Regions from separate parts of the Rhizobium sp. 2YAF20 genome, predicted to be linked through region 2. Evidence: riboswitches for the same ligand, from Rfam matches in the RefSeq annotation. Region 2 holds a riboswitch; each other region holds the start of a gene.
The links. Region 2 has a riboswitch for cobalamin ahead of bluB (5,6-dimethylbenzimidazole synthase). Riboswitches for the same ligand answer to the same signal wherever they lie in the genome.
Positions count from the first base shown of each region.

Region 1: another riboswitch for cobalamin. It lies ahead of AB4Z52_RS16180 (aromatic ring-hydroxylating oxygenase subunit alpha); the one in region 2 lies ahead of bluB (5,6-dimethylbenzimidazole synthase).
Region 3: another riboswitch for cobalamin. It lies ahead of AB4Z52_RS04070 (ABC transporter ATP-binding protein); the one in region 2 lies ahead of bluB (5,6-dimethylbenzimidazole synthase).

Region 1 covers NZ_JBFRFF010000012.1:36,049-46,641, reverse strand. The annotation lists gene AB4Z52_RS16205 (hypothetical protein) at 1-88, opposite strand, end outside; gene AB4Z52_RS16200 (FAD-binding oxidoreductase) at 185-1,639, opposite strand; gene AB4Z52_RS16195 (L-threonylcarbamoyladenylate synthase) at 1,658-2,632, opposite strand; gene AB4Z52_RS16190 (alpha/beta fold hydrolase) at 2,770-3,471, opposite strand; gene AB4Z52_RS16185 (DUF6656 family protein) at 3,562-4,176, opposite strand; cobalamin riboswitch at 4,499-4,697, shown strand; gene AB4Z52_RS16180 (aromatic ring-hydroxylating oxygenase subunit alpha) at 4,809-6,053, shown strand; gene AB4Z52_RS16175 (2Fe-2S iron-sulfur cluster-binding protein) at 6,056-7,141, shown strand; gene AB4Z52_RS16170 (glycoside hydrolase family 25 protein) at 7,171-8,115, opposite strand; gene AB4Z52_RS16165 (BA14K family protein) at 8,270-8,752, shown strand; gene AB4Z52_RS16160 (transporter) at 8,813-9,811, opposite strand; gene AB4Z52_RS16155 (acyl-CoA dehydrogenase) at 10,040-10,593, shown strand, end outside.
Region 2 covers NZ_JBFRFF010000003.1:163,067-173,659, forward strand. The annotation lists gene AB4Z52_RS06805 (UDP-2,3-diacylglucosamine diphosphatase) at 1-275, opposite strand, end outside; gene AB4Z52_RS06810 (NADP-dependent malic enzyme) at 526-2,838, shown strand; gene AB4Z52_RS06815 (helix-turn-helix transcriptional regulator) at 2,986-3,717, shown strand; gene AB4Z52_RS06820 (acyl-homoserine-lactone synthase) at 3,831-4,475, shown strand; one part of gene AB4Z52_RS06825 (IS5 family transposase) at 4,522-4,955, opposite strand; one part of gene AB4Z52_RS06825 (IS5 family transposase) at 4,955-5,276, opposite strand; gene AB4Z52_RS06830 (DUF2865 domain-containing protein) at 5,447-6,727, shown strand; gene bluB (5,6-dimethylbenzimidazole synthase) at 7,031-7,726, opposite strand; cobalamin riboswitch at 7,769-7,976, opposite strand; gene AB4Z52_RS06840 (TolB family protein) at 8,020-8,859, opposite strand; gene AB4Z52_RS06845 (NAD+ synthase) at 8,890-10,569, opposite strand.
Region 3 covers NZ_JBFRFF010000001.1:843,550-854,142, forward strand. The annotation lists gene AB4Z52_RS04050 (RrF2 family transcriptional regulator) at 1-318, shown strand, start outside; gene AB4Z52_RS04055 (SfnB family sulfur acquisition oxidoreductase) at 374-1,582, opposite strand; gene AB4Z52_RS04060 (FAD/NAD(P)-binding protein) at 2,071-3,486, shown strand; gene AB4Z52_RS04065 (sensor histidine kinase) at 3,666-4,724, shown strand; cobalamin riboswitch at 4,886-5,106, shown strand; gene AB4Z52_RS04070 (ABC transporter ATP-binding protein) at 5,215-6,027, shown strand; gene AB4Z52_RS04075 (ABC transporter substrate-binding protein) at 6,041-7,000, shown strand; gene AB4Z52_RS04080 (FecCD family ABC transporter permease) at 7,070-8,080, shown strand; gene AB4Z52_RS04085 (DUF924 family protein) at 8,176-8,736, shown strand; gene AB4Z52_RS04090 (mechanosensitive ion channel family protein) at 8,873-10,593, shown strand, end outside.

The sequences.
Region 1 (10,593 bases), on a different contig from region 2:
CGATCAGCTTCGTTGCTTTTTTGACGAAAGCAAAGGCATCCGGGACTTTTCCGGACGCTATTGCCGCGCTGCGTAACCACGTGATCATCTTGGAGTTCCTTCCCTGTTGGCGAGTGCCGTCGGAACTACCCTAGGTGATCCTGCTGTCAGATTGTGTCAGTAGCGATAGACGCCGCCGGTCTAACTAAACCACCACGACCTTGCCCGGGTTCATGATGCCGGCCGGATCGAACGACCGCTTGATGCGACGCATCAGGTCGATCTCTATCCCGGGGCGGATCGCGGCAAGTTCGTCGCGCTTCAATTGGCCGATGCCATGTTCGGCGGAGATCGAGCCGTTGTGCTTCAACACCAGCCCGTGGACGATCTTGTTCATTTCTCGCCAGCGGCCGATGAAGGCGGCCTTGTCGGCGCCGAGCGGCTGGGAGATGTTGTAGTGGATGTTGCCGTCGCCCATGTGGCCGAAAGCGCAGATGCGGGCGCCAGGCATCGCTGCCATCACGGCCTCTTCCGCCTCATGCATGAACTCGGGGATTTGCGACACCGGTACCGAGACGTCGTGCTTGATCGACCCGCCCTCCGGCTTCTGTGCGTCCGACATGCTCTCGCGCATGTGCCAGAGCGCCTTCTGCTGAGCCTCGGAGCTGGCAATCGTCGCGTCCTGCACGAGCCCTTCCTCGAAAGCCTGCTCCATCAGCGTCGTCATCATCCGCTCGGCGGTCTCGGCCGAATCCGAGGTGGAAATGTCGATGAGGACATACCAGCGGTGCGCCGAGGCAAGCGGGTCGCGCACGCCGGGGATGTTGCGGGCCGTGAACTCGACGCCGATGCGCGGCATCAGCTCGAAGCCGGTCAGTGCGCCGCCGCAGAGGCCCGAGGCATGTTTGAACAGCGTCAGCGCATCCTCCACCGACGCGATCCCGGCAAACGCCACCTGGTGGCCGAGCGGCTGGGGGAAGAGCTTGAGGACGGCCCCGGTGATGACCCCGAGCGTCCCCTCGGCACCGATGAAGAGATCGCGCAGGTCGTAGCCGGTATTGTCCTTTTTCAGCCGCCGCAGCCCATTCCAGATCTCGCCGGTCGGCAATACGACTTCGAGACCGAGGCAGAGCTGGCGCATGTTGCCATAGGCAAGGACCGCGGTGCCGCCGGCATTGGTTGAAAGGTTGCCGCCGATCCGGCAGGAGCCCTCGGAGCCGAGCGACAGCGGAAACAGCCGCCCGTGATCCTCCGCGGCCTTCTGGACATCGGCAAGGATGCAGCCGCCATCGACGACAACGATATTGGCGACCGGATCGATGTCGCGGATGCGGTTCATCCGCTCCAGCGAGAGGATGATGTCGGAGCCGCCCTCGCGCGGCGTCTGGCCGCCGACAAGGCCGGTATTCCCCGTCTGCGGCACGATCGCCGTTCCGGTCTCGGTCGCAAGCTTCAGAATGGCCGAGACTTCCTCGACCGATCCCGGCTTCAGCACCATCGGCGACGCGCCATGATAAAGCCCGCGGTTCTCGACGAGACGCGGCGCGATGTCAGACGGGTCGCGCAGGACATGCGCCTCGCCGACGATGGAGGCGAAGCGGTCAAGGAGGGCGGGAGAAGCGGGGGCAGGGGTAACAGATGATGCTGCGGAATTGCTCATGGCCGGTCCTTGCTTTGTCTATTCGCGGGGGGCTGCGGCGCGGCGCAGTCGGTCGTTGATCGCCTCGCCAAGGCCCTCGTCGGGAATGGCGGAAAAGGCGATTGTCGAAGCGCCGCTCGCATCGGCGCGCTTCATGAAATCGAAGAGGTTGGCGGCGGCTTCGGAAAGATCGCCCGAAGCGCTGAGATCGAGCACGATGGTCGCATTCTTCTCGCCGACAATGTCAGCGGCACCGAAGCGAATGAGCGCCTCGCCAAAGGAGACGTCGCGCGCATCGAGGCGAACCGCAGCGCCAGGCGCATAGTGCGAGGCAAGCATGCCTGGTGCCTCGATCGCCGGCGTCGCCCCCTCCTTGCGCACGAGCGCCTGCCCGGCGACACGCTCGATATCCTCGGCCGCAAGCCCACCCGGCCGCAGCAGCCTGATCTCGCCGTCCTCGATCTTGACGATGGTCGATTCGACGCCGACGGCTGAGGAACCGGCCTCTAGGATCAGTTCGATCATGGTTCCGAGATCGGCCTCGACATGGTCGGCGCTGGTGGCGCTGATCTTGCCCGAGGTGTTGGCGCTGGGGGCGGCAAGCGGCCGTCCGAAGGCGCGGATCAGCTCTCCGGCAAAGCCCATGGGCACCCGGATCCCGACGCTGTTGAGCCCTGCGGTCGCCAGCGGATGGATGGTGCTTTCAGCCTTCAAGGGCAGCACCAAAGTCAGCGGCCCCGGCCAGAACGCTTCCGCCAGCCGGCGCGACACCGGATCGAAAACCGCGTGGCGCTCCGCCATGGCAAGATCGGACATGTGGCAGATGAGCGGATTGAATTGCGGCCGGCCCTTGGTCTCGTAGATGCGGGCGATGGCCTTGGGGTTGGTCGCATCCGCGGCCAGCCCATAGACTGTCTCCGTCGGCACCGCGACCGGCAACCCCCGCGCAAGAAGGATGGTCGCTTCGCGGATGCCGCGTTCGGGATCGCTCAAAATGTCGATATGTCGTGCCATGGCCTGACCGGTTTCAGTTCAGGCTGTCATTATGCCTTTCGGGCAGGCGGATCAATGCGGTTCTCTCTCGCGGGCTTATCGTCTGTTCAAACGAGAAACGGGATATTGAGTACACATGATGGCATCGGATTGTCTCGCTAGCCTCGAAGGAAATTGACGAGAGCTTGGGCAACGAGTTCCGGTTGTTCAAGCGGACTGAGATGACCGGACCCGGGCAGAATGAGCAGGCTGGACTTCTCGATGCTGTTCGAGATTTCCTCGGCGAGCGCTGCAGGTGTCACCTGGTCATCCTCACCGACGATCACCAAGGTTGGACATTTGATGCTTCCAAGAGTGGCGCGGGAGTCGGGGCGGTGTATCGATGCATTCAAATGGGCGACAAAGGCGTCGGCGCCGCATTCCGCTGCCATGTTGAGATAAGCTCTTCGGAGCGCCGCGTCCTCGCGCCTGGTCCGGTGCACGATCTGAGCGAATTGATCTTCCACACTCTGAAGAAATAGTCCGCGCTCTGCCATTGCCATACGCTTTCGGCGGCGCTCGATTTGTTCCTCGGTGTCAGCGCGGGCCGATGTGCCCAGGAGCGCAAGGCGTGCGACCCTATCCGGTGTTCTGCGCATGATCTCAAAGGCGATGTAGCCGCCAAGCGAAAAGCCAACTACGGCAAACTGCGTCGGTGCCACAGCCAGGATTTCGCTCGCAATTGTCTCGATGGAATCGCCGCGCCGATGGTCTGCGATGAGCACAGGCCCGAGGCTTGATAGCTGCGCCATCTGTCCGGCAAAGAGCCGCACTGTGCAATTCAATCCGGGGATCAACAGAATTGGCGCGCGATCACTCATTGGGTGCCCCTTGTGGATGCACGCAACGGTAGCTCGTCTTTCGGATGTTGTCTTGTCGGTCCGGAATAGAATTACGCACCATCGACGCCACTAAAGCTGGCGGATGATGTCGCGGAGTTGTTCGTTGCGGGCGCCGAGCAGGAGGACGTTGCGGATTGCCACCTGCGGGTCGTGGGTCTGGAACAACACGCCGTTGCCGCGAACGTTGCGGTTGATCGTCAGCTTCTTGTCCTTGGCCTCTGCATCTGCGGTGACGGCGACGGCGAAATACATCCGTGATGCCCTGCCGTCGATCTCCTCGAAGAAGCTGTCATTTTCGCCGATCTTCGCAAAGAAGTTGGCGATGTAGAATGCCCAGCTGACGGTTTCGTATTTGGCGAATTGCGTTCGCGCCGCGGTGACGTGGCAATAGCCGAGATGCGGGCTTTCGGCAAGCGTTCGGTGGAAGATCAGCTTTGGAAATTTGATCGAGCGGTGGAAGCTGCTCAGCCGGTCGTGGGTCTTCTCGCCGGCTGCCTGGAGCTTGCGCGCCGTCTTGTCGGCAACCTCGTCATAGGAGAGGTAGCGGCGCTCCTCGGCGAGCCAATTGGCGGTGCTGTTGCGGATGATCCGCCCGGTGCGCAGAAACTCGGTATGGACCGCCGTCGGCCGCGGCGACTCGACGACCTTGCCCGGCCTTGCGTCGTAATATCTAAGCTTTGCCATGCGTCGCGCCCTTGGGCTTGGTGATCGTTGGGGCAAGAATATGAGATCATGCTTAAGCCCCTCTTAAGGCGTCCGGTCAAACCGAGGGGACGCGAAACCACCAAGTTGGCTCGACTATGTCGCAAACGAGATTGGCGATGTGCCAGGTCGTGCTGCGGCACGGTAAAATGGCCACCTCACACGGCTTTATGTCTGCCTTAAATCACTGATGAATATTGACAATGAGCAACGCCCGCAGGTTTATTGCAGTTGCGAGATAGGCTGTCGTCAATTTCGAATTGGATGTCGCATTGTAGCCAAACAGCGATCATCTCAGGTGGTTATATGGGGGTGATCTCGAGGTGCCGCCTGCTAGGGGGTGGAGAATTGGGAAGCCGGTCGAATTCCGGCGCTGCCCCCGCAACGGTGGTGGAGTTGAAGCATGGCAATAAGACCACTGGGTCGCAAGCCTGGGAAGGTGCCGTGCGGTCCTTCGGGACGGCTCCAGAGCCCGGAAACCAGCCATTGGGAACGTGATTTGACCTGAACTGGTCGCGGCGGGCGACCGGAGGCAGCTGGCGATCGGCATTCGGCCGAGGCTCAGCCGTTTCCTCCGGCTCCCAGGACAAACGAATTCGCATGAGGATATGCAGATGGATATTCGCAACAACGTTCTCCGGCAGTTGAAGAACCGCCGCCAGGGTTTCAGCCTGGAACAACCATTTTATATCGATCAGGATTATTTCAAGCTCGATATGGAGATGATCTATTACCGTGATTGGCTGTTCATCGGCCATGATTGCGAAGTGCCGCGCGCCGGCAATTATTTCACCGTCCAGGTAGGCGACTACCCCGTCGTCATCGTCCGCGGCCGCGACAACGTCATCCGCGCCTTCCACAATAGCTGTCGCCATCGCGGCTCCCGCGTCTGCACCTCCGAGCGCGGCTCGTCGGCAAAGCTTGTCTGCCCCTATCACCAGTGGACCTACGAGCTCGACGGCTCGCTGCTCTTTGCCCGGCAGATGGCCGAGGATTTTGACAAGACGCAGTTCAATCTGAAGCCGGTCCATTGTGAAAGCGTCGGCGGCTACATCTTCATTTGCCTGGCCAAGACAGCTCCCGATTTTGCCCCCGTTCGCGACATGATCGCGCCCTATATGCTGCCGCACCGCATGAGCGAGGCGAAGGTCGCCTTCCAGAGCACGATCATCGAGAAGGGCAACTGGAAACTGGTCTGGGAAAACAACCGCGAATGTTACCATTGCGCGGCCAACCACCCCGAGCTTTGCCGGACCTTCTCGGAAGCCCCAACCGTCAGCGGCGTGCAGGGTGCCATGAGCGATCCCGTCATCCAGGAGCACTGGCAGCGTTGCGAGGCGGCCGGCCTGCCGAGCACGTTCCAGCTCTCGACCGATGGCCAGTATCGCGCCGCCCGCATGCCCTTGATCGAGGGCGCCGAAAGCTACACCATGTCGGGAAAGAATGCGGTGAAGCGGCCGCTGTCGGATGACGTGACCGTCAATGGAATCGGCACTATGCTGCTTTTCCACTACCCCACGACCTGGAACCATCTTCTCGGCGACCATGCGATCTCGTTTCGCGTGCTGCCGCTCAACGCGGAGGAAACCGCGGTCACGACCAAGTGGCTGGTCCACAAGGATGCGATCGAAGGCGTCGACTACAATCTCGAGGAACTGACCCACGTCTGGACCGAAACCAATGATCAAGACCGCCGCATCGTCGAGGAAAATGCCTTCGGCATTCATTCCCCAGCCTATGAGCCCGGCCCCTATTCGGAGCTCCACGAAGGCGGCGTCATGCAGTTCGTCGAATGGTACTCAAACTTCATGGTCAACCGGCTGCAGGGCGAGCAGTCCAAGCTCTCGGCGGTGGCATGAACATGAACATGACGGTCTCGCAGCGACACCAGCACCTCGATCAGATGCAGCCCTGGAGCGACAGGCAGCATCTGCTTGAATGCCTGTCGGTGACGCCGGAGTCGCCCGACGTGATGACCTTCACGTTCCGCTCCGATAGAGAGAACTGGTTCCGCTACCTGCCGGGCCAGTTCGTCACCCTGGAGCTTCCGGTCGACCCCGAGCCAGTCATGCGCACCTATACGCTGTCCTCGACGCCATCGCGGCCCTTCTCGGTCGCGGTGACGGTCAAGGCGCAGAAGGACAGCATCGGCACGCGCTGGATGTTTGAGAACCTCAAGCCCGGCATGCGGATCCGCGCCTTCGGCCCGCTTGGCGATTTCACCCACGTCCGTCATCCCGGAGAGAAGTACCTGTTCATCTCGGCAGGCTCCGGCATCACGCCGATGATGTCGATGACCCGTTATATGAGCGATATCGCGCCGCTTGCCGACATTACCTTCGTCAACTGTTCGCGTGGCCCTTCGGAGATCGTCTTCCGATCCGAGCTCGAATATCTCGCCCGCTTCATGCCCAATCTGAACCTCGGCTTCATCGTTGAGCAGTGCGGCCGCACGGAGCTGTGGTCAGGCCTCAAGGGGCGCATCGACAAGGCGAAGATCGCGCTGCTCGCCCCTGATTTCCTTGACCGCACAGTGTTTTGCTGCGGCCCTGACGTGTTCATGGATTTCGTTCGCTCGACGCTCGAGGCCAGCGGCTTCGACATGGCTCGATATCACCAGGAAAGCTTCCGGCCAGCCTCGGCCGAACTGGTCCCCGAGCCTTCGCCGAATGAGGATGGAGAGGTCGCAACCTCGATCCGGTTCACCATGGCCGGCAAGGACGTTGCCTGTTCGCCCGGACAGACGATCCTTCAGGCTGCCCGAGGCTCCGCCGTGCGGATCGGCGCCGCCTGCGAATCCGGCCTCTGCGGTACCTGCAAGGTCATGAAATTGTCGGGGGAGGTCGAGATGAACCACAATGGCGGCATCCTCGACGACGAGATCGACGAAGGTTACATCCTCGCCTGTTGCTCCCGCCCGAAGACGGACGTCGAGATCGAGGCTTGACGGCATAACCCGCAGCGGCCGCCCTCGGATTAGAAATCCTGGTAGTTCAACGCGGTAACCTCCGCCTTCGGCGGCGTCGGGGGGAGTGCCTGAGGTGCTGACGCGATCAACGACGGGGCTTCCAGGCGCGGCGGCAACAGGTCGCCCTGGGGCCAGATTTTCGCAAGTTGCGCCTTGGTCACGGGCGCGAGGTTCACGTCGATATCCGTCAGCGTCCCTTGGACGCGGTAAGGGCAGCGGCGGAGCGAACAGTTGTCGGCGGAGGAAAACTGCCACATCGCAAAGCTTGACCAGTTGCCCATCGGGAAGATGCCGTCGACGTCGGGTTTGTACCGCGCATACCAGAGCGGCAGCCGCGACAGCACGGGATAGGCACTGCTGTGATCGCCGATGAATTTAGCGACATTGTTGTTGGCGTAGAGGATCGGATAGCGCCCCGTCCTCTCCTTGATGTGGCCGACAAAGATCTGTGCGTCGTCGAGCGACATGAATTGCGTGGAATCCATGCCGTCGATGTCGAGGACCATTAGCTCGTCGGCTTGCGGGTCGGCATAGTCGAGGAAGTGGTTTGCCTGGTCGATCGGATTTCCTGGCCGGCCGAGATGATAGGCACCCCATAACAGGCCGTTTGCCTTGGCGACCATCCGACGGGTGCGGAAAAGCTCGCGGCTGACGGCATATTTGCGCCACATCGTCTTGCAGTGGGCGACACTGTCGCCGGCATGGTCGCCTGTGCAGGTGAAGCTCTCCGGAAGGCCGTCGGAGGCCTTGGAGATGAAGGCGGCAATACGCTTGTCCTTGACGAGCAGATCCCAGTCGATCGTGTTGAGCTCGTAGGCATCGACGATCAGGGCATATTCGGGATCGTTCCATGGTTCCCGTTCGCCGGCCGAAGCCTCGGAGGCCTGTCCGACGAAGGCCAGAACAGCCAGGAAAGTACAAATCAGCGTGAGAGCAAACCGATATCCCTTCATGGGACGATAGTAAGCATCTATGGTTAATCTCACGTTAAGCTTGCGCGTGCCGTGAATTGATGGTCAGTTTTGGGCGCCGGACCGTAACGGAACCTTTGTTGAACGCAGAGCGTTATTTCTGTGAAGAAAAATGCCCCAGTCTATGGAGACGGAAATGTTCAAGTTGAGTACCAGAGTTGCAACTCTCGCCATTTCAGCGGCAGTTGCCTTGACGAGTTTCAGCCCATCCTTTGCGATGCAGATGCCTGCTGTGCCGCTCGCAGCCCAGTCTCCAGCGGCTCCTGCCGATGTGCAGCAGGTTCAGTGGCGCCACGGATATTATGGCGGTGGCCCCTATTATCGGCGCGGCTATTACGGAGGAGGATACTACAACGGCTATCGAGGATATGGTGGCTATCGCTATGGCTACCGCCGCTACAATGACGGTTATTGGTATCCCTTGGCAGCCTTCGGTGCCGGCGCGCTCATCGGCGGCGCGATCGCCAGCCAGCCGCGCTATTATGCAGCGCCGTCCAATGGCATCAATCCGCAGCACTACGAGTGGTGTGCCAGCCGATATCGCTCCTATCGCGCCTTCGACAATAGTTTCCAGCCCAACCGCGGCCCGCGCCAGCAGTGCCTGTCGCCCTATTATTGAGGCTTGAACGAGTTGGAATGAGTCGCCGCCCGGTTACCTCCCGGGCGGTTTCATTTTTGACTAGACGATATCCGCACGCTTCAGCAGCCACCAGGCGACAAGGATCGATGCGACGATGATCGCGACTGCATAGCCTGTGCCGTTGGAACCTGCCGAAAAGGGCAGGCTCGAGGTGTTCATGCCGAAAAAGCCGGTGACCAAAGTTGGCGGCAGGACGAGCGCCGTCATGATCGACAGGATGTAGAGGTGGCGATTGATTTCGGAGGAGAGCTTGGAATCGATCTCTTCATGCAGCAGGCGCGCCCTGTCCTGCAGTTCATAGACATCGTGAGAAACCGTCTCCAGCCGGCCCATCAGTCTCCCTGCCATCTCATCGAAGCCGAGCGGCATCTCCTCGTCATCGGAGGCCGACGCCCGTCGCATCAGCGACAGCACGGTGCGAAGATGCCGGTGGACGCCAACGATGGTGCGGCGCACGGGCGCCAGCCGCCGCCGTTCGTCGCGTGGCGCATTGTCGTAGACATAGTCCTCGATAAGGTTGAGCTCCTCCGTCATCTCGATGACGAGTGAGATCAACGTCCGCTGGAACTCGATGACCAGCGCCTCGAAAACATCGAGCGGACGAAGCAGTTTCGCGGCATTCTTCTCCATCGCCATACGCGCACGCTCGACGCTTCGAAGCGGCTGCAGCCGGCTGGTGACGATGAAGCGGTCGGTGATCGCGAAATGCAGCCAGCCGAGATCGTGGGTGTCCTGATCGAATTCGCGTTGAAAATCGACCAGAGTGCCATAGACCATCTGCTCGTCGACGGTAACGGTTGCATGCGTGTCATGCGTGGTGAGCGCCGTACGTGCATCCTCGTTCAGGCCGTTGAGTTCCTCGAGAAACGTGCCGACGCGGGCATCCACCAGATTGAGGTGCAGCCAGAGGAAGCCATCCCCGGACAATAGCGCCGAGCGATCCGTATTCTCCGGCAGGCGCTGCGGCGTCGCTGACCCGGGACGGAAGCGATAGGCCCATACGAAGCCTGGGATGGTCGGGTTGGATATCTGGTGCATGATCCCATCGCGCATCGTAAAGGTCTTGCCTTAGTCATTGTTGATGACAGTTTTGTTGCATGGGCTTTCCAATCTTCACTGCAGCGTCGAAAGGTTGCATCATGCGGCAGTCCACCGTAGGCAAAGGCTCCCAGAATTGACGTTTACGTCAAAATCAATTAGCCACTACCGGATCGAGGAGGACGGTCCGGTGAGGCGGGCCGGACGAATGCTGCAGGAGGCGGAGGCATGTACAAGGCGCCGGTGGAAGAGATCCTGTTCACGCTGAGCCACATTGCCGGCATGAGCCGAGCGATTGCGGACGGGCTGATGGGTGACCTTGACGGGGATATGGTCGAGGCGATCCTCTCGGAAGCCGGCCGCTTTGCCGCCAACGAAGTCGCTCCACTCGCCGAGATCGGCGATCGTCAGGGCGCGCGCCTGGTCGATGGCGTGGTGCAACTGCCGGATGGCTGGCCCGGCCTGTATCGCGACTGGATCGCCGGTGGCTGGAATGGCTTGACTGCAAGCGAGGATTTCGGCGGCCAGGGCCTGCCGCACATGCTGAACGTCGCCGCGCTCGAAATGTGGAATTCCGGCTCGATGGCGTTCGCGCTTGCCCCGACGCTGACCATGGGTGCCGTCGAGGCGCTCTACGTGCACGGCAGCGACGATCTCAAGCGCCGATATCTCGCCCGGATGATATCAGGCGAATGGACCGGCACGATGAACCTGACGGAGCCGCATGCGGGCTCCGATGTCGGCGCCCTGAAATCACGCGCCGAGCGCCGCGACGACGGCAG
Region 2 (10,593 bases):
GGAAAATCGCGCAGGAATTCGTCATGATTGCCGGGGATATAGACGACGCGGGTCCCCTTGCGCGCCTTGCGCAGCACTTTCTGAACCACGTCATTGCAATCCTGCGGCCAATACCAGCTGCGCTTCAACCGCCAGCCGTCAATGATATCGCCGACGAGGTAGATTGTATCGGCCTCGTGGTGTCGCAGGAAATCCAGCAGAAAATCAGCCTTGGCGGCCTTGGAGCCGAGATGCACATCGGAAATGAACAGCGTACGGAAGCGTCGAGTGTCCATTGTTTCCATCACGAACCTGGTGTCCGCTCCCTATCCATCGTTAGCCCATCCAAAATCAGACTCGTGTTTCAGGATGATGACAAATGGCTTTCGAAGGTCATCTGCACTCGTAACGCGGCCGCAAATGCGTGGATATCAAGGCTCTCAGAAAAGCTGTCGGCAGCCACAATTCCATACTGTGCGCTGTGAAGGATTGATGTATGCAAGGGGCATTCAAATCGACATTGACACGACAAGACGGAGACGCGCGATGGATACGCCCGAAGGACCAAAGGCGCAGAAGAACATGACGAGCGGGGATCTCGACGAACAGGCGCTTTTCTTTCATCGCTATCCGCGTCCTGGCAAGCTTGAGATCCAGGCGACCAAGCCCCTCGGCAACCAGCGCGACCTTGCGCTCGCCTATTCGCCAGGCGTGGCCGCCCCCTGCCTCGCCATTCGCGACGACCCGGCGATGGCGGCCGAATATACGGCGCGCGCCAATCTCGTCGCCGTCATTTCGAACGGAACGGCGGTCCTCGGCCTCGGCAATATCGGCCCGCTCGCCTCCAAGCCCGTGATGGAGGGCAAGGCTGTCCTCTTCAAAAAGTTCGCCGGCATCGACGTCTTCGATATCGAAGTGGATGCGCCGACCGTCGATGAAATGGTCAGCACGATCTCGGCGCTCGAGCCGACCTTCGGCGGCATCAATCTCGAAGACATCAAGGCGCCGGAATGTTTCGAGGTCGAACGCCGCCTGCGCGCGAAAATGAAGATCCCCGTCTTCCACGACGACCAGCACGGCACCGCCATCATCGTTGCTGCCGCCATCCTCAATGGGCTGGAACTTGCCGGCAAGCTGATCGAGAATGTCAAGATCGTAGCCTCCGGAGCCGGAGCTGCTGCACTTGCCTGCCTCAATCTCCTGGTCATTCTCGGCGCAAAACGCGAAAATATCTGGGTCCACGATATCGAGGGCCTGGTCTACGAGGGCCGCGCCGAATTGATGGACGAGTGGAAATCCATCTATGCGCAAAAGAGCAACAATCGGGTGCTGGCCGATTCCATCGGCGGCGCGGATGTCTTCCTCGGCCTCTCCGCTGCCGGTGTATTGAAGCCGGAATTGCTCGTCCAGATGGCGGAAAAGCCGTTGATCATGGCGCTGGCCAACCCGACGCCAGAGATCATGCCGGACCTTGCCCGCGCTGCTCGCCCCGACGCGATGATCTGCACCGGCCGGTCGGATTTTCCGAACCAGGTCAACAACGTCCTCTGCTTCCCCTATATCTTCCGCGGCGCCCTCGATTGCGGCGCCGTTACGATCAACGAGGAAATGAAGATGGCGGCGGTGCGCGCCATCGCGGCGCTGGCGCGGGAAGAGCCTTCCGACGTTGCCGCGCGCGCCTATTCCGGCGAGACATTGATCTTTGGGCCGGATTATCTGATCCCCTCGCCCTTTGATCCGCGCCTGATCCTTCGCATCGCGCCGGCAGTGGCAAAGGCCGCCGCCGAAAGCGGCGTGGCGCTTCGCCCCATCGCCGATTTCGACGCCTATCTCGACCAGCTCAATCGCTTCGTCTTCCGTTCCGGCTTCGTAATGAAGCCGATCTTTGCAGCCGCAAAGGCAGCCGAGCACAAACGCGTGGTCTTCTCGGAAGGAGAAGATGAGCGCGTGCTCCGTGCCGCCCAGGTGCTGCTCGAGGAAAACACCGCGATCCCGATCCTGATTGGCCGCCCCTCCGTCATCGAGACGCGCCTCAAGCGCTATGGCCTGAAGATCCGCCCGCACACCGACTTTGCCGTCATCAATCCAGAGGACGACCCGCGTTTTCGCGAATATGCCGATCTGTTCTTTTCGCTCGTCGGCCGCAGCGGTGTCATTCCGGAAGGAGCCCGAACGATCGTGCGCACCAATACGACCGTCATCGGCGCCCTGGCGCTGCGGCGCGGCGATGCCGACGCCCTGATCTGCGGGCTTGAAGGCCGCTATGAGAAGCATCTGCGCAGCGTTCGCCAGATCATCGGCAAGCGCAAGGATGTCCGCGACTTCTCAGCGCTCAGCCTGTTGATCTCCCAGCGCGGCGCCACTTTCTACACGGACACCTATGTCACCTTCAACCCGACGGCCGAGGAGATCGCTGAATCGGCGATCCTCGCCGCTGAGGAAATCCGCCGCTTCGGCATTACGCCACGCGTAGCGCTCGTTTCGCACTCGAATTTCGGTTCTCGCGAATCCGAAAGTGCCACGAAAATGCGCAACGCGCTGCATCTTATCCGCGAAGCCGCACCAGAGCTCGAAGTCGACGGCGAAATGCACGGTGACAGCGCCATCTCCGAAAGCTTGCGCCGTCGTGTCATGCCTGACAGCACGCTTTCCGACGAGGCAAACCTTCTGGTCTTCCCCAATCTCGACGCCGCCAACATCACGCTCGGAGTCGTAAAGACCATGACCGACGGTTTGCATGTCGGACCGATGCTGCTCGGAACGGCGATGCCCGCGCACATCCTGTCGCCGTCGGTCACCTCGCGCGGTGTCGTGAACATGGCAGCGCTCGCGGTCGTCGAAGCCTCGCAGCCGGCTTGATCGATCATTTGCTCGCCAGAGGGTGTCGATGCGACACCCTCTGGGTTGGACATGCACAAATCATGCCCACCCCTTTAAATCCACTGGACAATTCAACCCTGAGTAAGCACTCTTTGACTCGTCAATCCTCACGGTTTGAGTGAAACAATGCGCCCGGGATACTTCGAACTGTTCGATTGGCTGGAGCAGATGAGACCGGTCAAGCCGGCGGATTTTTTCGATCGTATGCGGGCCACATACGGAATTGTCCATCTCGTTTACGTCGACATCATCCCCTATTCGCGATCCGTTCATCTGCACCGGCTGCACCACACGCTCTCCCGCGAGCAGGGAGAGGCGCTCTGCAACGTCGGCCTGAACGTCCTGCTGCCTCCGCTGAAATTCGTCGCTTCCTCGGTCCGGCCGGTGGACCATGCCACCTTGCGTCAGCAGGTGCCGGTGGCAGAGGCGCTGTTTGGTCGTTTGGCCACGCTCGGCATTCCGAAGGAAGGGATTTCCTACCCGCTACTTTCGCGCGCCTCGCGTGCCGCCGCCCTCGTGATCTGCATCGCACTGTCCGCAGACGAAATGCCGCTTTTCACGAGAAGTTATGGCCGCGACATCCAGGCGTTGGCCGCCCTGTTCCATGCCGCTATGATCGACGCCGAACAGCTCCAAACCGTCAGCGATGGCGAACTCCGACTGATTACGCCACGAGAGCGCGAGGTGCTGTGTTGGGCGGCAGCCGGTAAGACCTACTGGGAAATTGCCGTCATTCTCGGCATCAGCGAACGGACCGTTCGCTTCTTCATGAGCAACGCCCGCGAGAAGCTGAATGTCGCCTCTAACACCCAGGCGGTTGCAGAAGCCGTCTGGCGCGGGCTGATCCCGCATTTCTGAGCAGCCGTTCCTTTTAGCCTCAATCCATCGACGCGCCCACTGTCGCTTGTGCCAGTACAGCGACCTTAGCGCATTTGCCAGTCTTCCGTCGAAACCAACGAACGGAGACAGATATGATCAAGCTCTTCAGCGGCACGACCCGCCACCATCATCTCGGCGCTATGGACGAAATGTTCCGGCTGCGCAAGCGTGTATTTCACGATCTCTTAAAATGGGAAGTTCTGGTCGACGGTGAATGGGAGATCGACCAATACGACCTTTCAAACCCGGTCTACGTCCTGTCCTATTCCAATGAAACGGGCAAGCTGCGCGGCGCGTTGCGGCTGTTGCCGACGCTCGGGCCCAACATGTTGGACAATACTTTCCCGATCCTCCTTGGCCGCAGCCCGCAAATCCGCAGCGCCGCCATCTGGGAATCCAGCCGTTTCTGCATCGATCCGGAAATCTCCCAGGACCGCGCATCGAACCAGGTGACGGTCGCCGCCGCCGAATTAATGTGCGGCGTCGGCGAGCTCGGGCTCACCTCCGGCCTTTCGCACATCGTCACTGTTACCGACGTCTTCCTCGAGCGGATGTTCCGCCGCATGGGTTGCCCGGGCAAGCGCATCGGCGAGCCGAAGAAGATCGGCTCTGTCCATGCGGTCGCCGTTTCCTGGGAGGTCAACGAGGATCTGTTGTCACGCATGAAGACCGTAGCCGAGATCGACGGCCCCGTCCTGGAAGTACCGACAACCATGGCGCTCGCGCGCGCCGCCTGATCTCGGCCGTTCTCGAAAATCCCGCGGCTGGCGCTAGAGCCTGTCGTCAGTTAAGCCAAAATACGATGCAGACGAGTTGGATTGCGGCGAGAAAGGTATTCGCCAACTTATCGTAGCGTGTCGCGATTGCCCGGAATCCTTTGAGTTTGCAGAACAATCGCTCGACGAGATTTCGCTCCCGATAGAGAGCGAAATCTGTTTTGCGTTGGACAAGCCGGTTCGCCTTGGATGGGATAACCGGCATGATCCCTCGATTTTCGAGGGTCTCGATCAATTCATTTGCATCATAAGCTTTGTCGGCCAGGAACGCGCTGGGCTTGAGCTCTTCCAGCAATGGCGCTGCCTGGCTGAGATCGGATTGCTGACCGGGCGTGAGCGTCGCGGCGACGGGATTGCCCAAAGCGTCGACAATCAGGTGAATTTTGGTGGTCAGGCCCCCTCTGGATCTGCCGATGGCCTGATCCGCGCCGTTTTTTTTAGCGCCCCGGCACTGTGCTGATGGGCACGAATGATGGTGGAATCGAGCATCATGTACTCATTGTCCCGGTCTTCGGATAACGCCTTAAAGATACGTTCGAAAACACCGCTTTCGCACCACCGGCGCAGTCGCTTGTGGGTCACTTTCCAATCACCAAACCGCTCGGGAAGATCGCGCCAGGGAATCCCCGCACGATAGCGATACAGAACCGCTTCGACAAAAAGCCGGTTGTCCGACGCCGTTCCACCAACATGACCCTCTCGACCGGGAAGGAAATCCTTGATCCGCTCCCATTGATCATCTCGCAATCCATATCGACGCATCGGTCAGCTCCATATCAGGCCGACACTCGAGGAATCACATATGGAGGACCGTGGGTAGACTCTTTTGACGATTGATGACGCCAAATCATACACGCAGAACGGCAGTCTTGAGCACAAACAAGCCTAACTGACGACAGGCTCTAGGTCTTTCAGCATCTTATTAAGAGAGAATGTTGTATATCAAAGGCAGGCGGGCTGGCCATGCCAACCCATGGGCAATCCCTTTGCCAGGCGCCCTGATCGAGGACGGGACTGTAATGCGCAGCCGGAACGTTTCCTTCATATTTCTGGCGTCGCTCACGGCGGCAGCGCCGGTCTCAGCGCAGATGAATCCAATCTGTGACGACCTGCGCGGGCGGCTTGCCGACGTCAGCGAGACCATTGGCACGACCCACCGGGCGCGAGCCGGCTCGAACGCCATTGCCCAGTTGAGCCAGGACATTAGCAAGGCCGTCAACGACCTGCGAGATCGCGGCTGTGCCTCCGACGGCGCATCGATTGCCAGCGCCAACGATGCCGCTGCCTGCGACCAGCTTGGAAGCGCGATCGATCGCATGCAGGAGCAGATGCGCTATCTGATGGATCAGCGCGCCGGCCAGGGCGGCGGATCTGATAAGGCTCTGCGCGGCGAGCTTGAGACGGAGTTGCGCGACAATGGCTGCGACCAACCATCGTCGATGGGCTTCGATACGACGATCAGCGATCGGACGGACGAACCGGCGACCCCGGACCAGCAGGCAATGCGGACCGACTCATTCTTTCCGCCGATGGATCGGGCCTCTCCCCGTCCGCCGATCGCCGCGCGCGGCTTGCCGCGAAATGCCTATGGCACGCCTGCAGGTGGCTACGGCGCCAGCGTCCGGACCGTCTGCGTGCGGACCTGCGATGGCGGCTTCTTTCCGATGACATCGGATGCAACCGCCGCCGATTTCCAGCGCGACGCAGACAGCTGCGCCAAGATGTGCCCGGGTGTCCAGACGGAACTCTTCTTTCACTACCTGCAGAGCCAGGAAACGACCCAGATGGTCTCGGCATCAACCGGGGCGCCCTATAGCACCATGCCCTACGCCTTCGCTTACAAAAAGCGGGCGCCCGGCGAAAAGTCCTCATGTAGCTGCAACATGTCGGCCTATTACGATGAGATCAAGCGCGAGAACGCGATAGGCGAGCAGCCCCGCCAGCCGGCAAACGCCGCCATCGGGGCTCAACCCGAAAACTCGATCACAAACATCCCGAATGGTTCGATAACCACCATCCAGACTATCAAGCCTCTGCCACCCGCCCCAGCCCCGCAATCGACAGCCAAGAGCGAACCAGCAAAGCAGCCCGAAGACAGACCCTACGACCCGGCAAGCAAGGTCCGCCAGGTCGGCCCGCAATTCCTGTCGGGCGATGAGGGCAAGATCGACCTTAAACATCCGGTAATCCCCGGTGCCCAACCGGCGCAATAGGCAACGCCAATGGCGCGAAAGCTAGTGACTGACGGGGACAGGCGAAACGGTCGCGTGTCCCGCGCGCAGCTCTAAAGATTGAACAAGATCGCCCCATCGGACGGAGGCGACGCTGGCGCGTCAGCGGCAGCCAGTGCAGCGGCTGATGCGGCAGGGATGTCCTCGTTAAGCCGTGTGGTGGCATTATAGAGCTTGCCGATAGCCGGATCGCTACCGGGATTGCATCCGAATCCGACAGGGAAGCCTCGGCGGCAGTTGCATAAATGGGCTGTTTCGTCGGTACGGTGACGGCGCAGATATGGATCAGCGTTCCGGGTCCGGCTGTTGCCAGCGATCATGGAACACCAGTTCGTCGAGTGGCAATCTCTGTCGCCAACCTTTCACCGCAAGCTCCGGCTCGCGGTACAATTCATCGACAAAGCCGAGACAGAGCCAGGCGATGATCTCGATCCTCTCGGGAATGCCCAGCAGCGCGCGAATATCGGCATCGTGAAAGATGCTGACCCAGCCGACGCCGACGCCTTCTGCTCGTGCCGCAAGCCAGAGATTCTGCACGGCGCAGACCGTCGAAAAAGCATCCATCCGCGGATTGTGCGTTCGCCCAAGCACCACGCTGCCGGCACGGTCTGGATCGCAGGTGACGCAGATGCTGAGCGGCGCCTTGCGGATACCCTCGAGCTTCAGAGAGCGATATGTATCGCGCCGCTCTGCATCGAACATCAAGGCTGCCTCATCATTGGCGCGGCTGAAAGCGCGCCAGGCGGCTTCGCGAACACCGGTATCGCGCACCAGAACGAAATTCCATGGCTGCATGAACCCGACGGAGGGTGCGCTATGGGCAGCGCCAAGCAACCGGCCGACCAGATCATCGGGCAAAGGGTCGGGCAGGAACTGGTCGCGCACGTCGCGCCGCGTCTCTATGGCGCGGTAGACCGCCTGGCGCTCCGCAGTCGAAAAGGCTGTCGCATGGACGAAAACGTCCTTCGGATCGGGTCGCATCGTCTATCCCCAACAATGCCGACTTTGCCGCCGTCCGCGCGGATCAGTCTATCGTATCAGGCCGGTCTTCTGACTTGGCTTCGTCTGATCGCCGCTGCCTTCCCGGTTTAACGACCAGTGGCAAGTTATTGGAAGAGAATGCTATCCCCTCCCCGCGACGATCATCCGCCTCACAGCGTTGGGCACGTGCCGGAATTTCGCCGGCTTCCCGATTCTCCCGCTTTCGCGGGCACCTGACGACAAAGCTATGCGCGATCCACCTGCCGAAAGCAAGTGGATCGCACCGCATTGTCTCAGGCTGCCGGCTCGTACCTGACAAAGGCGAACTCTTCGCCATCCGGCGACCAGCACGGAACATTGATCGTTCCCTGCCCGCCGAAAAGCTCCAACAGCGTCACGAGATTTCCGCCATCCATGTCCATCAGCCGCAGCCTGACATTCAAATCGCGCGGATGATCGAACACATCTGCGTCGTAGGAGAGGAACAGAACCTTTTCGCCACTCGGCGACGGATGCGGAAACCAGTTGCCGTAATTGTCGTCGGTGATCTGTTGGACATCGGTACCGTCGGGCCGAATGCGCCATATCTGCATGAGACCGGAGCGGCTGGAATTGAAATAGATCCACTCCCCATCTGCCGAATAATCGGGGCCGTCATTGCGGCCCTCGCCATGGGTCAGCCGCCGCTCCTCGCCGCCACCGACCGGGATCGTGTAGATGTCGAAAACCTCGTCGCGAATGCCGCAATAGGCAAGGCTCTTACCGTCCGGCGACCAGCCATGCCAATAGGACGGCAGCTTGGTCGTCACCTGTCGCGGCGACCCGCCCTCTGCCGGCAGCAGGTAGATGCAGGATTTTCCCAGCAGCGTTTTGTCGGAGATCGCAAGCAACGAACCATCAGGCGAAATCCCGTGGTCGTTGTTGCATCGGACGGCATAGCCGGTATCGATCTCCTCCACCTCGTCGAAGTCGTCGCTGTCATCAATCGGCACGCGGTAAAGCAGGCCATCGCCGTTCACCAGCAGATAGCTGCCGTCAGGAGCAAAATTCGGCGCCTCCACCAGCTGGTCGGTTTGCCAGACGACACCGGTCTCGCCCGTGCGGATGTTGTAGATCTCGACGGAACTTCGCATGGATACTCCAAATTGGAAAATGTCGGTTGCCTACCTGTCGCGGAACCGGTTGGTGATCGGATAGCGCCGGTCTCGGCCAAAGTTTTTCCTGGTAATCCTGACCCCAGGTGCTGACTGCCGGCGCTTGTATTCGGCAAGATAGAGCAGATGTTCGATGCGATGCACGGTCGCAACGTCATGGCCGCGGGCAACGATGTCGTGGACCGCCATCTCGTTCTCCACCAGGCATTCGAGGATGTCGTCGAGTACGGGATAAGGCGGCAGCGAGTCCTGGTCCGTCTGGTTGGGCCGAAGCTCCGCCGAAGGCGCCTTGTCGATGATGTTGACCGGGATCACCTCACCCGACGGCCCAAGCGCATCCGGCGGCACATGCGCATTGCGCCAGCGCGCCAGCGCATAGACCTGCATCTTGTAGAGGTCCTTGATCGGGTTGAAGCCGCCGTTCATATCGCCGTAAAGCGTAGCGTAACCGACCGACATTTCGGACTTGTTGCCTGTCGTCACCACCATCGAGCCGAACTTGTTGGAAATTGCCATCAGGATCGTTCCGCGAGCGCGGCTTTGCAGGTTCTCTTCGGTAATGCCGCTGTCCGTCCCCTCGAACAGGCCGGCCAGCGCCGAAGAGAAGCCTTCGACCGGCGCCTCGATCGATACAATGTCGTAGCGGCAGCCGAGCGCCCTGGCGCAATCGGCGGCATCCGTGAACGAATCCTCCGAGGTGTAGCGATAGGGTAGCATCACGGTGCGCACCCGCTCCTCGCCGAGCGCGTCCACCGCAATTGCGGCGCAAATAGCCGAATCAATGCCGCCGGAAAGGCCAAGGACAACCGTCTTGAAGCCGTTCTTGTTGACGTAGTCGCGGAAGCCGAGCAGGCAGGCGCGATAGTCGGCTTCCTCGTGCTCAGGGATATGCGACCTCGGACCTTCGGCGCAATGCCAGCCGGCGTCGCCCTTCCTCCAGACCGTCACCGCCTGCGTCACCTCGAACTGGCTCATCTGGAAGGCAAGCGACTTGTCGGCGTTGAAGGCGAAGCTGGCACCGTCAAAAACCAGCTCGTCCTGGCCGCCAACCTGGTGGGCATAGATCATTGGCAGGCCGGTCTCGATTACCTGCTTCAACACGACCTGATGGCGAATGTCGACCTTGCCGCGGTAATAGGGCGATCCATTCGGCGACAGCAGGATTTCAGCGCCGCTCTCGGCCAATGTCTCGCAGACGCCAAGATCGCCCCAGATATCCTCGCAGATCGGAATGCCAAGCCGCACGCCGCGAAAGTTCACAGGCCCCGGCATGGCGCCCTGGTCGAAGACGCGCTTCTCGTCGAATTCGCCGTAGTTCGGCAGATCGACCTTGTCGCGAACGGCGATGACCTTGCCGCCATCGAGAACGGCGATGGCATTGTATCGCCCGGTCTCGTCCTGTCTTGGAAATCCGATGATGACGCCGGGGCCGCCATCCGCGGTGTCGGCAGCAAGGCTTTCAACGGCCTTCCAACAGGCACGGATGAAAGCCGGCTTCAGCACCAGATCCTCAGGCGGATAGCCGCAGAGAAACAACTCCGTGAACAGCACGAGGTGGGCGCGCTCTCGCGCAGCATCCGCCCGCGCCTCACGCGCCTTGGCAAGGTTGCCCGAGACATCGCCAACGGTTGGATTGAGTTGCGCAACGGCAATGCGGAACGACTGGGTGATCGAGTCTTGTTCTGTCATACGCCACATTTAGCGCTGGCATGC
Region 3 (10,593 bases), on a different contig from region 2:
TCGGGCGTTCTGCGCTCAAAGAAGGGGCCGGGCGGCGGCTATTCACTGTCGCGGCCGGCTGCCGATATCCGCATCGGCCACGTCATTCGAACGCTCGATGGTCCGCTGGCGCCGATCCGCTGTGCCAGCCGCACGGCTTACGAAGCCTGCGACGACTGTGCCGATCCGGAGCGCTGTCAGGTGCGTCGTTCGATGACGGAAGTGCGCGATGCGATCGCTTCCATCCTCGACAACATGACGCTCGAACAGTTTGTCGCCACCGGAGGCCGTGGCATCGAGGCGGGGGACGAAGATTTCCGGGCGTCGAACGCCAGCTGACCGCATATTCCTTGATCCCGCCTTGTCACGCCGGCCTCGAGCCGGCGTTTCGATTTCAGGGCACCTCGTTTTTCGGCGGCTCGATGTCGTTTAGATGATAGTTTCCAACGGTGTGATGTTTCTGCGAAGTCGGTTCTCGTGCCGCGTGGGCGCGGGCGTTGCGCCAATGGCGGTCGAGGTTCAGGCCTATCCGCGTCGAGGAAGTGCCGGCAAGCTCGAACAGCGCCGTTGAGGCTTCGATCCCGATTTCAGCCGCCAGCGCACTTGCACCCACGACTGAAAGCGCTGCGTCGATAACGTGCGCCTCGGTCGCATTGATCTGGGCGATGTCGAGTTTCCCACCGGCCCGTTCGATCATCGCGGCTGCCGCTTCGATGCGGACCGCAATCTCGCCGATCCGCGCGATCGTCAGCGGATTGTCGGCAGCGCGCCTGATGCCGCCGTCCATCCGGGGTTGGGCATTGCTCCTGACGAAGTCTACCGTCGCGGCGAAAGCAGCGCGGGCAATGCCGAGGTCGACACCGGCGCGGGTAATCCGCCCGACGGCACCGATCGTCGTCGGTTGCTTCAGACCGTTGTCGAGGCGGATGACCGCTTCGGCATCGACGTAGACATTGTGCAGGATCGTCGTCCCGCCGCCGTTGGTGCGCTGACCGAACCCGTCCCAGTCATCGATGAGCTGAATGCCTTCGCTGCGCCGGGGCAGGAGGGATAAAACCCGTTCGTCAGCGGGATCGCGTGCGAAGACAGCAATCCAATCGGCAAAGAGAATGCCCGTCGAATGGGCCTGCCGGCCACCGAGCCTGTAGCCGGCGCCATCGGCTGTCAGCCGGGTCTCCTGGGCGATTGCCGTCGGCGCGGAAAATGCGCCGGCCATGCGATCACCGGTAAGCGCCCGCGCAAAGGCGATTTGCTTCTGCTCCTCGTTATCGGCCAGGCGCAAGATTTCGAGCACATGGAAGTGGCTCTGCGATATCTCGGCAATCGAGGGGTCGCCTTGGGCAAGGATCGCGATGATTTCCGCAAGTATGGCGTTGGAGATGTCGAGCCCCTCATATTCGGAGGGAACGGAGACGCCGAGCAGGCCGGATTGCGAGAGAGCTTCCAGCTCGTCGTCCGGCAATATGCGGTTGATGTCGCGGTCGCTGGCGAGCCTTGCAAAATCGGCGGCAAGCGAGCGTGCGGCTTCCAGCGCCTCGTCATCGCTTTGGATAAGGCGTGCCGGGGGTCGGGTGCGCTCGTGCAACTGCGATACGGTTCCCATCCATCACTCCATCAGCTACCCGGTATTTGTGACTTATCCGCGAGCGCGGGTAAGTCCGTCTATTCTACAGATGATGCTCGCATTAGATTTTCTTTGCTTATCTGCCGGTCGCCTGTTGGAATAATAAGCGCCACGCCGGCAAAATGTAGTCCAACGTCGTTTTTTCTTGGCCAGTCGGTCGGCCGTTTCGGAGCCTTCGTTAAGAACCTTCTCACGGGGTGCTTGCAAGAAAGCGCTTGCTAGAAGCGCATTTTCGCGCTTTGTTATACGACTAAACGTGTAGACTATTAACACATCGAAGGTTGGCCCGGCGGGGATTTTCGCCCGTGTTTGCTTCGATGTCGTCGGATCGGTTGTCGATTTCCATGCCGATCCCAGAGCGGCCAGGGGCTCATGTGGCCGCAGCCCGCAACTGTGCGGATGGCAGGCAAGCGCGTATCAGAGTGCCTAGAAAACCATGATCGACCATCTCCAACGCAGGAGTTGATATGACGGTTCGGGGACTTTTTTCTTCACGGGTAGCGGCTTCGGCCCGGCCTTCCGCCATGCCACGCATCGCCGTCGTTGGACGCGGCTTTTCCGGCATGATGACTGCGATCGCATTGATGAAGACCATGCGGACGCCGTTTCATCTGCAGCTCTTCGACCCGAATTCCAGCGTCAGCGGCGGGCAGGCGCTCGCCTCTGGCCATTCCAGCGAAATTCTCAATAGTCGTGTTCGCGACCTTTCGGTGTCCTCGGGCGATGCCGATGATTTCAATGATTGGCTTTGCGCCAATACTGAATTTCGCACCGCCGTGCCGGCAGCCATACCGGGTTTCCAGCAGATCTTCGTGCCGAAAAGCATCTTCAGCGACTATGTCTACGAGCGATTTTCCGAGGCGCTTGCTGCCCGTCGGGACATATCGGTGCAGGTCAGCAACGACCCCGTTCTCGCTCTTCGCCGCAGCCGAGGCAATCGCTTCCTCGTGGAAAGCGCCAGTGCGTCCAATCCCCTGTTCGACACCGTCATTCTTGCCACCGGATATGGCATCGGCGATCCTCAAACGGAGGTCGCCAGTGCGGCCGATCCATCCTCCCCGGTTCGCGCCCGCCGACTAGTCGCGCGCCCGCATACGGTTCTCCTTGGCAGTGGCTTGCGCGTGGTCGATCGACTGCTGCAAATGCGTGAAAGCGGATATAGCGGCCAGATCACCATTATTTCCAAACATGGCTTCCTTCCGCAAAGCCACACCCGCATCAATGCTGACCCGGTTTTCCCGGCTGAGGCAATGCCGGCGCGTTTGAGCGGGATCGTGCGGTTCGTCCGTCAGGCCTGTCGCCAGGCGGAGGCCGGCGGCCAGAACTGGCAATCGGTCATGAATGGTTTGCGCAAACACGCCCGCTCTTTGTGGCGCGCCCTGCCGGCCTGGGAGAAACAGCAATTCAACAGGCATCTCAGGGCGATCTACGACAGCCATCGGAATCGCCTGCCGGAGGCCATGCATGTTCGGTTGCGGCGAGAGCTTGCGGAGGGAAATACCCTCCTTCGCAGGGGGCAGATCCTGCGAATGACGCCAACCGGTCTCGTCATGACACCGGTCGGACGGCCTGAGGAAGAACAGATCTACGCCGACCAGATCGTCGACTGCCGATGTCAGGCGCCCGATCTCGATACGCCGCTGATGCGAAGCCTCATCGACGCAGGCCTTGCGATGCCGGACGAATTGCATCTGGGGCTCGCCGTCAGCGCCAGGGGCGAGCTTGTCGTCGACGATCGCGCTACGGACGGGCTCTTTGCCGTTGGTCCGCTTGGCCTCGGCAGCCTGCCGGACATTGATCTGGTGCCCGAGATCGTCACCCAGGCCTATGCGGCGTCCGAGGGTATATCGGCGCGCTTCTACCCACGCTGCCAGGCGGTCTGAATCCGATCGAATTCCTCGATGTGTTGACGCGATCCGCGAACAGCGATGCGTCCCTCGCGTGTAGGGCGTATTGGTGTTCGCGGGTCGCGGCATAGCGTATGTGCAGCATTAGAGATAAGCGGTAGTAATGTGGGACGAACTGGGTAGTTCGTCGTCGTCATGAAGATACTGGAGGCGGAATGATTGAGCCGGAGGCCAACGCTGACACCACCATCGATATCCTTTACATCGACGATGATGAGGCGCTTGGCGCGCTTACGCGCCGGAATATGGAACAGCGCGGTTATCGAATTCATCTGGCGCTCGATGGCGCTTCCGGTTTTGCAAGGCTAGCCGAGGGCGATATCGATGCGATCTTGCTGGATCACTTTCTCAAAGACGAGACCGGTCTTGATATTCTTCCCTGCATTGTTTCGATGCCGGATCATCCGCCGGTGATCTATGGCATCGGTTCTGGCGACACCAGCGTCGCGGTCGCGGCGCTGAGGGCTGGTGCAGATGACTACGTCGTCAAGGATGTCTCCGACGATTACTTCGATCTTCTGTCGGCAGCGCTCCAGCAGGGGCTCGAACGTGTGCGTTTCCGCCGCGACATGATGCGCACGCAGGAAGTCATTCGCCAGGAGCGGGATCGCGCGGAGCTGCTGCTTGCGGAAGTCAATCACCGTATCGCCAACAGCCTGGGGCTGGTTGGAGCATTGATTCGGATGCAGGCATCGGTGACTGAAGACCAGGGGACGATCGACGCACTGCAGGAAACACAGATGCGGATCAACGCGATCGCCAGCGTCCATCGGCGGCTCTATACCAGCCATGAGGTCGGCACGGTCCGGCTCGATGAATATCTCGATAACTTGCTGCAGGAGCTCGAGGCCTCGATGCGCAACGACAAGCGGCCGCATGGCGTGGCGCTCGCCTGTGAACGGGTGAGCCTTTCGACCGACAAGGTGATCACACTCGGCCTCATTGTCAGCGAGCTCGTTACCAACGCCTTCAAATATGCCTATCAGGAAGGAGAGGCCGGTGAAGTCCGCGTCGTGGTCAGAAGGAGCGGCGTCGATGACCTGCGTGTCCATGTCGAAGACGACGGCGGCGGTTTCGATCCCGCTGCTGCGCCGAAGGGAACGGGCCTCGGCTCCAAATTGTTGGGGGCAATGGCTTCCAGTCTCAAAGCAGAGATCGTCTATGATCCGGATCATCTAGGCACGCGCGCCGTCTTCATCTTTCCCATCGATTGACAGTTTCCTCATTGCGTAATCCGGATGATTTCTTATTGCCAATCGTTATGATATAACATATCAGATCTGGCGAGGCGGGTCGATGTGCGGACCTTTCATGCGGGCAGACGGGGACAACTGACAAATCGTCGGGATCGCAGTTGCCCGTCTGGCAATTCCGTGAGACGAGTGAGGGTGATGGTGCTGCCGCCGGGATTATCCGGAGGGCGGCTGAAAAGGGAACACGGTGAGGATTACCCATCAGGGGCCAAAACCGTGGCTGCCCCCGCAACTGTAAGCGGAGAGTGCGTTCGCGATATGCCACTGGCTTTTTATAGGCCGGGAAGGCGCGAACGGACTGTGACCCGCGAGCCAGGAGACCTGCCATCGATGGTGTCAACGTAACGGACGGGGTGTTCCGAGTGGAAAATGCGTGGTCGGGAGAGGGTGCAGATGCGCCCGAATGCCTTATCGTGACTTTGCCTCCGGCGAGATCTCCGGGAGGCGGTCCATGGGCAATGCGAACAACCAGGCGGGTCGGTCCGCCTCCAAGCAGGCGCGACTCGATGTCGACGGGCTGAGCTGGGGTCCAAGGCCCGGGCAACACATCATCGCGAATATGAGCCTTACTGTTGCGGCTGGTGAGCGGCTGGCGATCATCGGCCCGAACGGCGCCGGGAAATCGACGCTACTTCGTTGCCTTTATCGTGCAGTGCGGCCGGCTCGCGGCTCGGTACGCCTCGATGGGATCGATCTCTGGTCGATCTCGCCGCGGGAAGTCGCAAAGCGTATCGCCGTCGTACTCCAGGAGACGCCTGCGGATTTCCCCTTCAGCGTCCGGGACGTGGTGATGATGGGCCGCATCCCGCATCGAAAGGGATTGTCGCGTTGGAGCGAGCGCGACCACGACTTGACAGCAATGGCGCTGGATGAGCTCGAGCTCCGGCATCTTTCGCGCCGGCAATTCTCCTGCCTGTCCGGTGGTGAGAAGCAGCGGGTGCTGATCGCCCGCGCGGTCGTACAGGAGCCCGAGATCATCATCCTCGACGAGCCGACCAACCATCTCGACATCCGGCATCAGCTCGAGATTCTCGCATTGTTGAAGGGTCTTGGCCCAACGATCGTCATGACCTTGCATGACATCAATCTCGCAGCGGACTTTGCCACCAAGGTCGCCATCATCCAATCAGGGCGCATTGCCGGCCATGGCTCGCCTCAGGAGGCACTGACCGCCCAGCGCATTTCGGCTGCCTTTGACGTCACAGCCTGCGCGCATCGCGTCGTCGATGCTGAGCCCAGCCGTTTCACTTTTTCCCTCATCTGACAGGAGTTTCACCATGCGTATTCGCTACGGCCTATTGGCCGGCCTCTTCCTTGTCTCAACAATGCTTGCAAGCGCTGCCGGGGCGGAGCAAGTGACCGTGCGAAGCTGCAACCATGATGTCACCTTCGACAAGGTGCCGCAGCGGGCAATCGCCAATGACGTCAATCTCATCGAAATGATGCTGGCATTGAAGTTGACCGACAGGATGGTCGGCTATACCGGCGTTTCCGGCTGGAAGACGCTTGATGAGAAGCTGCGCAAGGCCGTCGAGGAATTGCCGGAGCTTTCGCCGAAATATCCGACCAAGGAGGTGTTGCTGAATGCCGATGCCGACTTCTATTTCGCCGGCTGGAACTACGGCATGAAGGTCGGCGGCGAGGTGACGCCGGAAACGCTCGCGCCATTCGGCATCAAGGTCTACGAGCTCACCGAATCCTGCATCTTCGTCATGGGCAAGAGCAAGCCGACCATGGACGACATGTTCGTCGACCTTTTGAACCTCGGGAAGATATTCCACGTCTCGGACAGAGCCGAGGCTCTGGTCGCAAGCTATCGCAAGCAGCTTGTCGAGATCGCCGCGAAGATTGGTCATGCCGATCGACCGGTGCGGGTGTTCGTCTATGACTCCGGCGAGGAAAAGCCGTTCACCTGTGGCCGTTATGGTATTCCGACGGCGATGATCGAGGCTGCCGGCGGCGTCAATATCATGGACAACGTCGAGAAGAGCTGGACCGAAGTGTCCTGGGAGCCGGTCATCGAGAGGAATCCTGAGGTGATCTTGATCGTCGACTACGGCGAGGTGACCGCCGCGCAGAAGATTGCCTTCCTCAAGGGCAATCCGGCCTTCAAGGGTCTTGACGCGGTCAAGAACGATCGCTTCGTCGTGCTGCCCTATGTCGAGGCGACGCCTGGACCGCGCAACATTGATGCAATCGCGACGCTCGCCAAGGCGTTTCATTCCGACGCAATGTGATGCTCGAGACATCAGCCAAGTGCCGGGCCGGGTTCGGCCTGGCGCTTAACTCATCTCATGGAAATCCGTATGCGCGCCGGCCCGTTGCTCGTCATCACCGTTCTTTTCATTCTCCTGGTTCTGTCGCTGACAGCAGGTGTTTCGGTAGGCGCTGCGCCGATCCCGTTCGCCACAGTATGGTCGATCGTCGCCAATAAAGTTCGGCCTGACACATTCGACGTCGTCTGGTCGAGCGGACAGGAGAGCATCGTCTGGGACGTGCGCTTTCCCCGCGCTATCCTCGCAGCGCTTGTCGGCGCGGGGCTTGCAATCAGCGGCGCAACCTTGCAGGCGTTGACGCGCAATCCGCTGGCGGATCCGCATCTTCTCGGCGTTTCCTCAGGTGCCGCATTCGGTGCGATCCTGGCGCTTGTGCACACCGGGTTGATCCTTGGGCTGCTTACCGTGCCGCTGTTTTCTTTCGCCGGTGCGCTGTCTGCAACCGGCGTCGTGGCCTTGGTCGCGCATCTCACCCGATCGCACTCGGCCGACCGGATGGTGCTTGCTGGCGTCGCGGTCGCCTTCGTCTTTACAGCACTTGGCAATCTGCTGATCTTTCTCGGCGATCCGCGTGCGACGAACACCGTGGTCTTCTGGATGCTCGGCGGGCTCGGTCTGGCGCAGTGGTCGCATCTCATTTATCCCGCCGTCGTACTGGCGGGTTGCCTTTCCATCTTGATGTTGAAGGCGCGGGAACTCAATGCGCTGGCGATGGGTGACGAGACGGCGGCGACGCTCGGCATTGCGGTGACCCGTTTCCGGCTGCTGCTGTTTGTCGTGACCGCGCTCGTGACCGGTGTGATGGTCGCTTTCTCCGGCGCGATCGGCTTCATCGGGCTGATGGTCCCGCATTTCGTGCGGCTGCTTGCCGGCGGCGACAATGTGCGTGTGATCCCCTTGAGTGCTGCCGTTGGCACATTGACGTTGATCTGGGCGGACATCGTGGCGCGGAAGATCATGACGCCGCAGGACATGCCGATCGGCATCGTCACGGGACTTGCCGGCGGCATTGCCTTCATCCTGATCCTCAGGAAAAACTGACGACGTGCGTTTGGCCGTTGTCTTCCTTGTCCGACAGCCTAGATGTTGACGGCGGTATCGCTCGGTACAGCAGCCGTATCGCTCTGGAGACAATGATGACTGGAAGCCGCTCTATCTGCACGCCGGAGGAGGTGCTGGATTTTTGGTTCGAGAGATGCGCGCGCGCGGATTGGTTCAAGGTCTCCGCCGCGCTCGACGAGGAAATGCGCCGCCGGTTCCGCGACACGCATCTGACACTTGCCGGGGGTGTCCTTGGTACATGGCGGGCGACGCCGGAAAACCAGCTTGCAACGATCATCGTCCTCGATCAATTTCCGCGCAATATCTATCGCGGGACGGCGCTGGCCTTTGCGACCGACGGCCTTGCGCTCCAGGAGGCGAAGCTTGCGCTCAACACCGGGGCCGACCAGGCGGTCGCGCGGGAGCGGCGTTGCTTCTTCTATCTGCCGTTCGAGCACGCCGAAAGCCTGATTGAGCAGGAGAAGGCGGTGGAGTTCTTTCAGGCGCTCGGGGACGAGGAGTACATCGATTTCGCCATCCGCCATCGGGCGACAATTGCGACCTATGGACGTTTTCCGCATCGCAATGCGTTGCTTGGCAGGGTGTCGACCGAGGCGGAGCGCGACTATCTCGCGCAGCCGGGCGCAGGTTTCTAGCGATGCCAGCCACGGCAGCCGCCATTCTGCCGCCTTTCTCTGCCTACAAGGCAAGAGCTCTATTCTGCCACCCGGCGAAACCAGTTTGTCGTAGCGCCGCCGATATTGCCGATGACATTGCGACGAGGAACCTTGCTTGCCCCTGCCAAAGACATTTGTTCGCCGTCTGATTTTGCTGCTGCTGGCTGTCGGGATTTTTGATCTCTCCGCGGCAAAGACAATATTTGCGCAAGACGCGCAGCAACCGGCACAGACGCAACAGGCGCAGCCCGTGCAGAACCAGCAGCCTGCAGCGCAACCGCAACAGCCGGCGCAACTTGCCAACGGCGTGCTGGATCGCGCCGCCGCGGATCTGGAAAAGGCGCGCAAGCAGCTGGCGTCGCTGCAAGACGGCGCCAAGCAGAGCGGCAACGACGACGAGGCACTGGTGGTGCTTTCCGGCAAGGCCGACGAGCTCAATCGCGCCATTGCCGGGATTTCCGCAAGCCTGAAGCCGCGCTTCGACGAAATCAATAGCCGCCTGACCCAGATCGGGGCGCCGCCGAAAGAGGGGCAGCCGCCGGAAGTGCCGCTCGTGGCGCAGGAACGCGAACGCCTGAACACCGAACGCTCGCAGATTAGCGTGATGACCGGCGATGCCGACAGCGTCGCAACCGCCGCAAGCCGTTTTGCCACCGACGTTACCGCGATGCGGCGGCAGCTCTTTGCGGAGACGCTGTTGCGGCGCACCGAGCTTACCGGATCGACCTTCGGCGATGCCGGCACGTCACTGGTCGGCGAAGCGGTCTCTTTTCGCGACGCGCTGGCGAGTTGGGGAACGTTCGTTTGGAAATTCAAGCGGATACCGCTCTTCACCGCGGTATTCTTGTCGCTTGTCTCGGCGCTGATATTGCTGTCGGGCGCCAATCGGCTGTTCGGCCGCTATTTCAAGCGTGACGATACCATCGAGGCGCCACCCTATATCAGTCGTCTCTCCATCGCCTTCTGGTCGACCTTGATCGATACGCTCGCCGTCGCCGCACTGCTTGTCATCACCTATTTCCTGCTGTCGACCTTCAATGTGCTGAGGCCCGATATCGCGCCGGTGTTGTCAGCGCTGTTCGGTTTTGCGGGCCTCGTCTATTTCGTCGGCCGGGTGACCAATGCAGTCTTTGCGCCGTCGGAGCCACAATGGCGCCTGGTGAAGCTTTCCAACAGGGGAGCCAGATCGCTCAGGTGGTGCCTGCTGGCGATGGCAATCGTCAACGGCCTCGATTTCGTCTTCAATCGCATCAGCGAAGTGATGGGCGCCCCCGTCGTCGTCACGGTTGCCAAGAGCTTCCTGGCTGCGCTGATCGTCGGGCTGATCCTCATCGCGGTGTCATTTGGCAAGCCGATGCTGGCAAAGAATGGCGATCCGGAAGCGCCTGGCCGGCACTGGCCGCACGGCATGGCCATCATTCTTCGTGTGATGGGCGCGGGGCTGATTTTCACGGCGATGATCGGCTATGTCGGGCTATCCCGCTTCATTGCCTCGCAGCTGATCGTAACCAGCGCGGTTCTCGTAACGATGTATCTCGGCATATTGCTCGGCAAGGCCGTCTCGAGCCAGGAGACGTTTCCCGAGACGTCTGTCGGGCGCTTTCTGCAACAACGCTTCAATCTTGGCGAAGTCGCGCTGGATCAGGCGGCACTTGTCGCCGGGCTTGGCATTTACGTCGTCGCGCTGTTTACCGGTATTCCGCTTATCTTGATGTCCTGGGGCTTTCACATTCAGGACCTCGAGCTCTTCGCCTATCAGCTGTTCACCGAAATCCGGCTTGGGAATATCCGGATATCGCTGGTCGGCATTGCGGTCGGCATCCTGCTTTTTGCCGG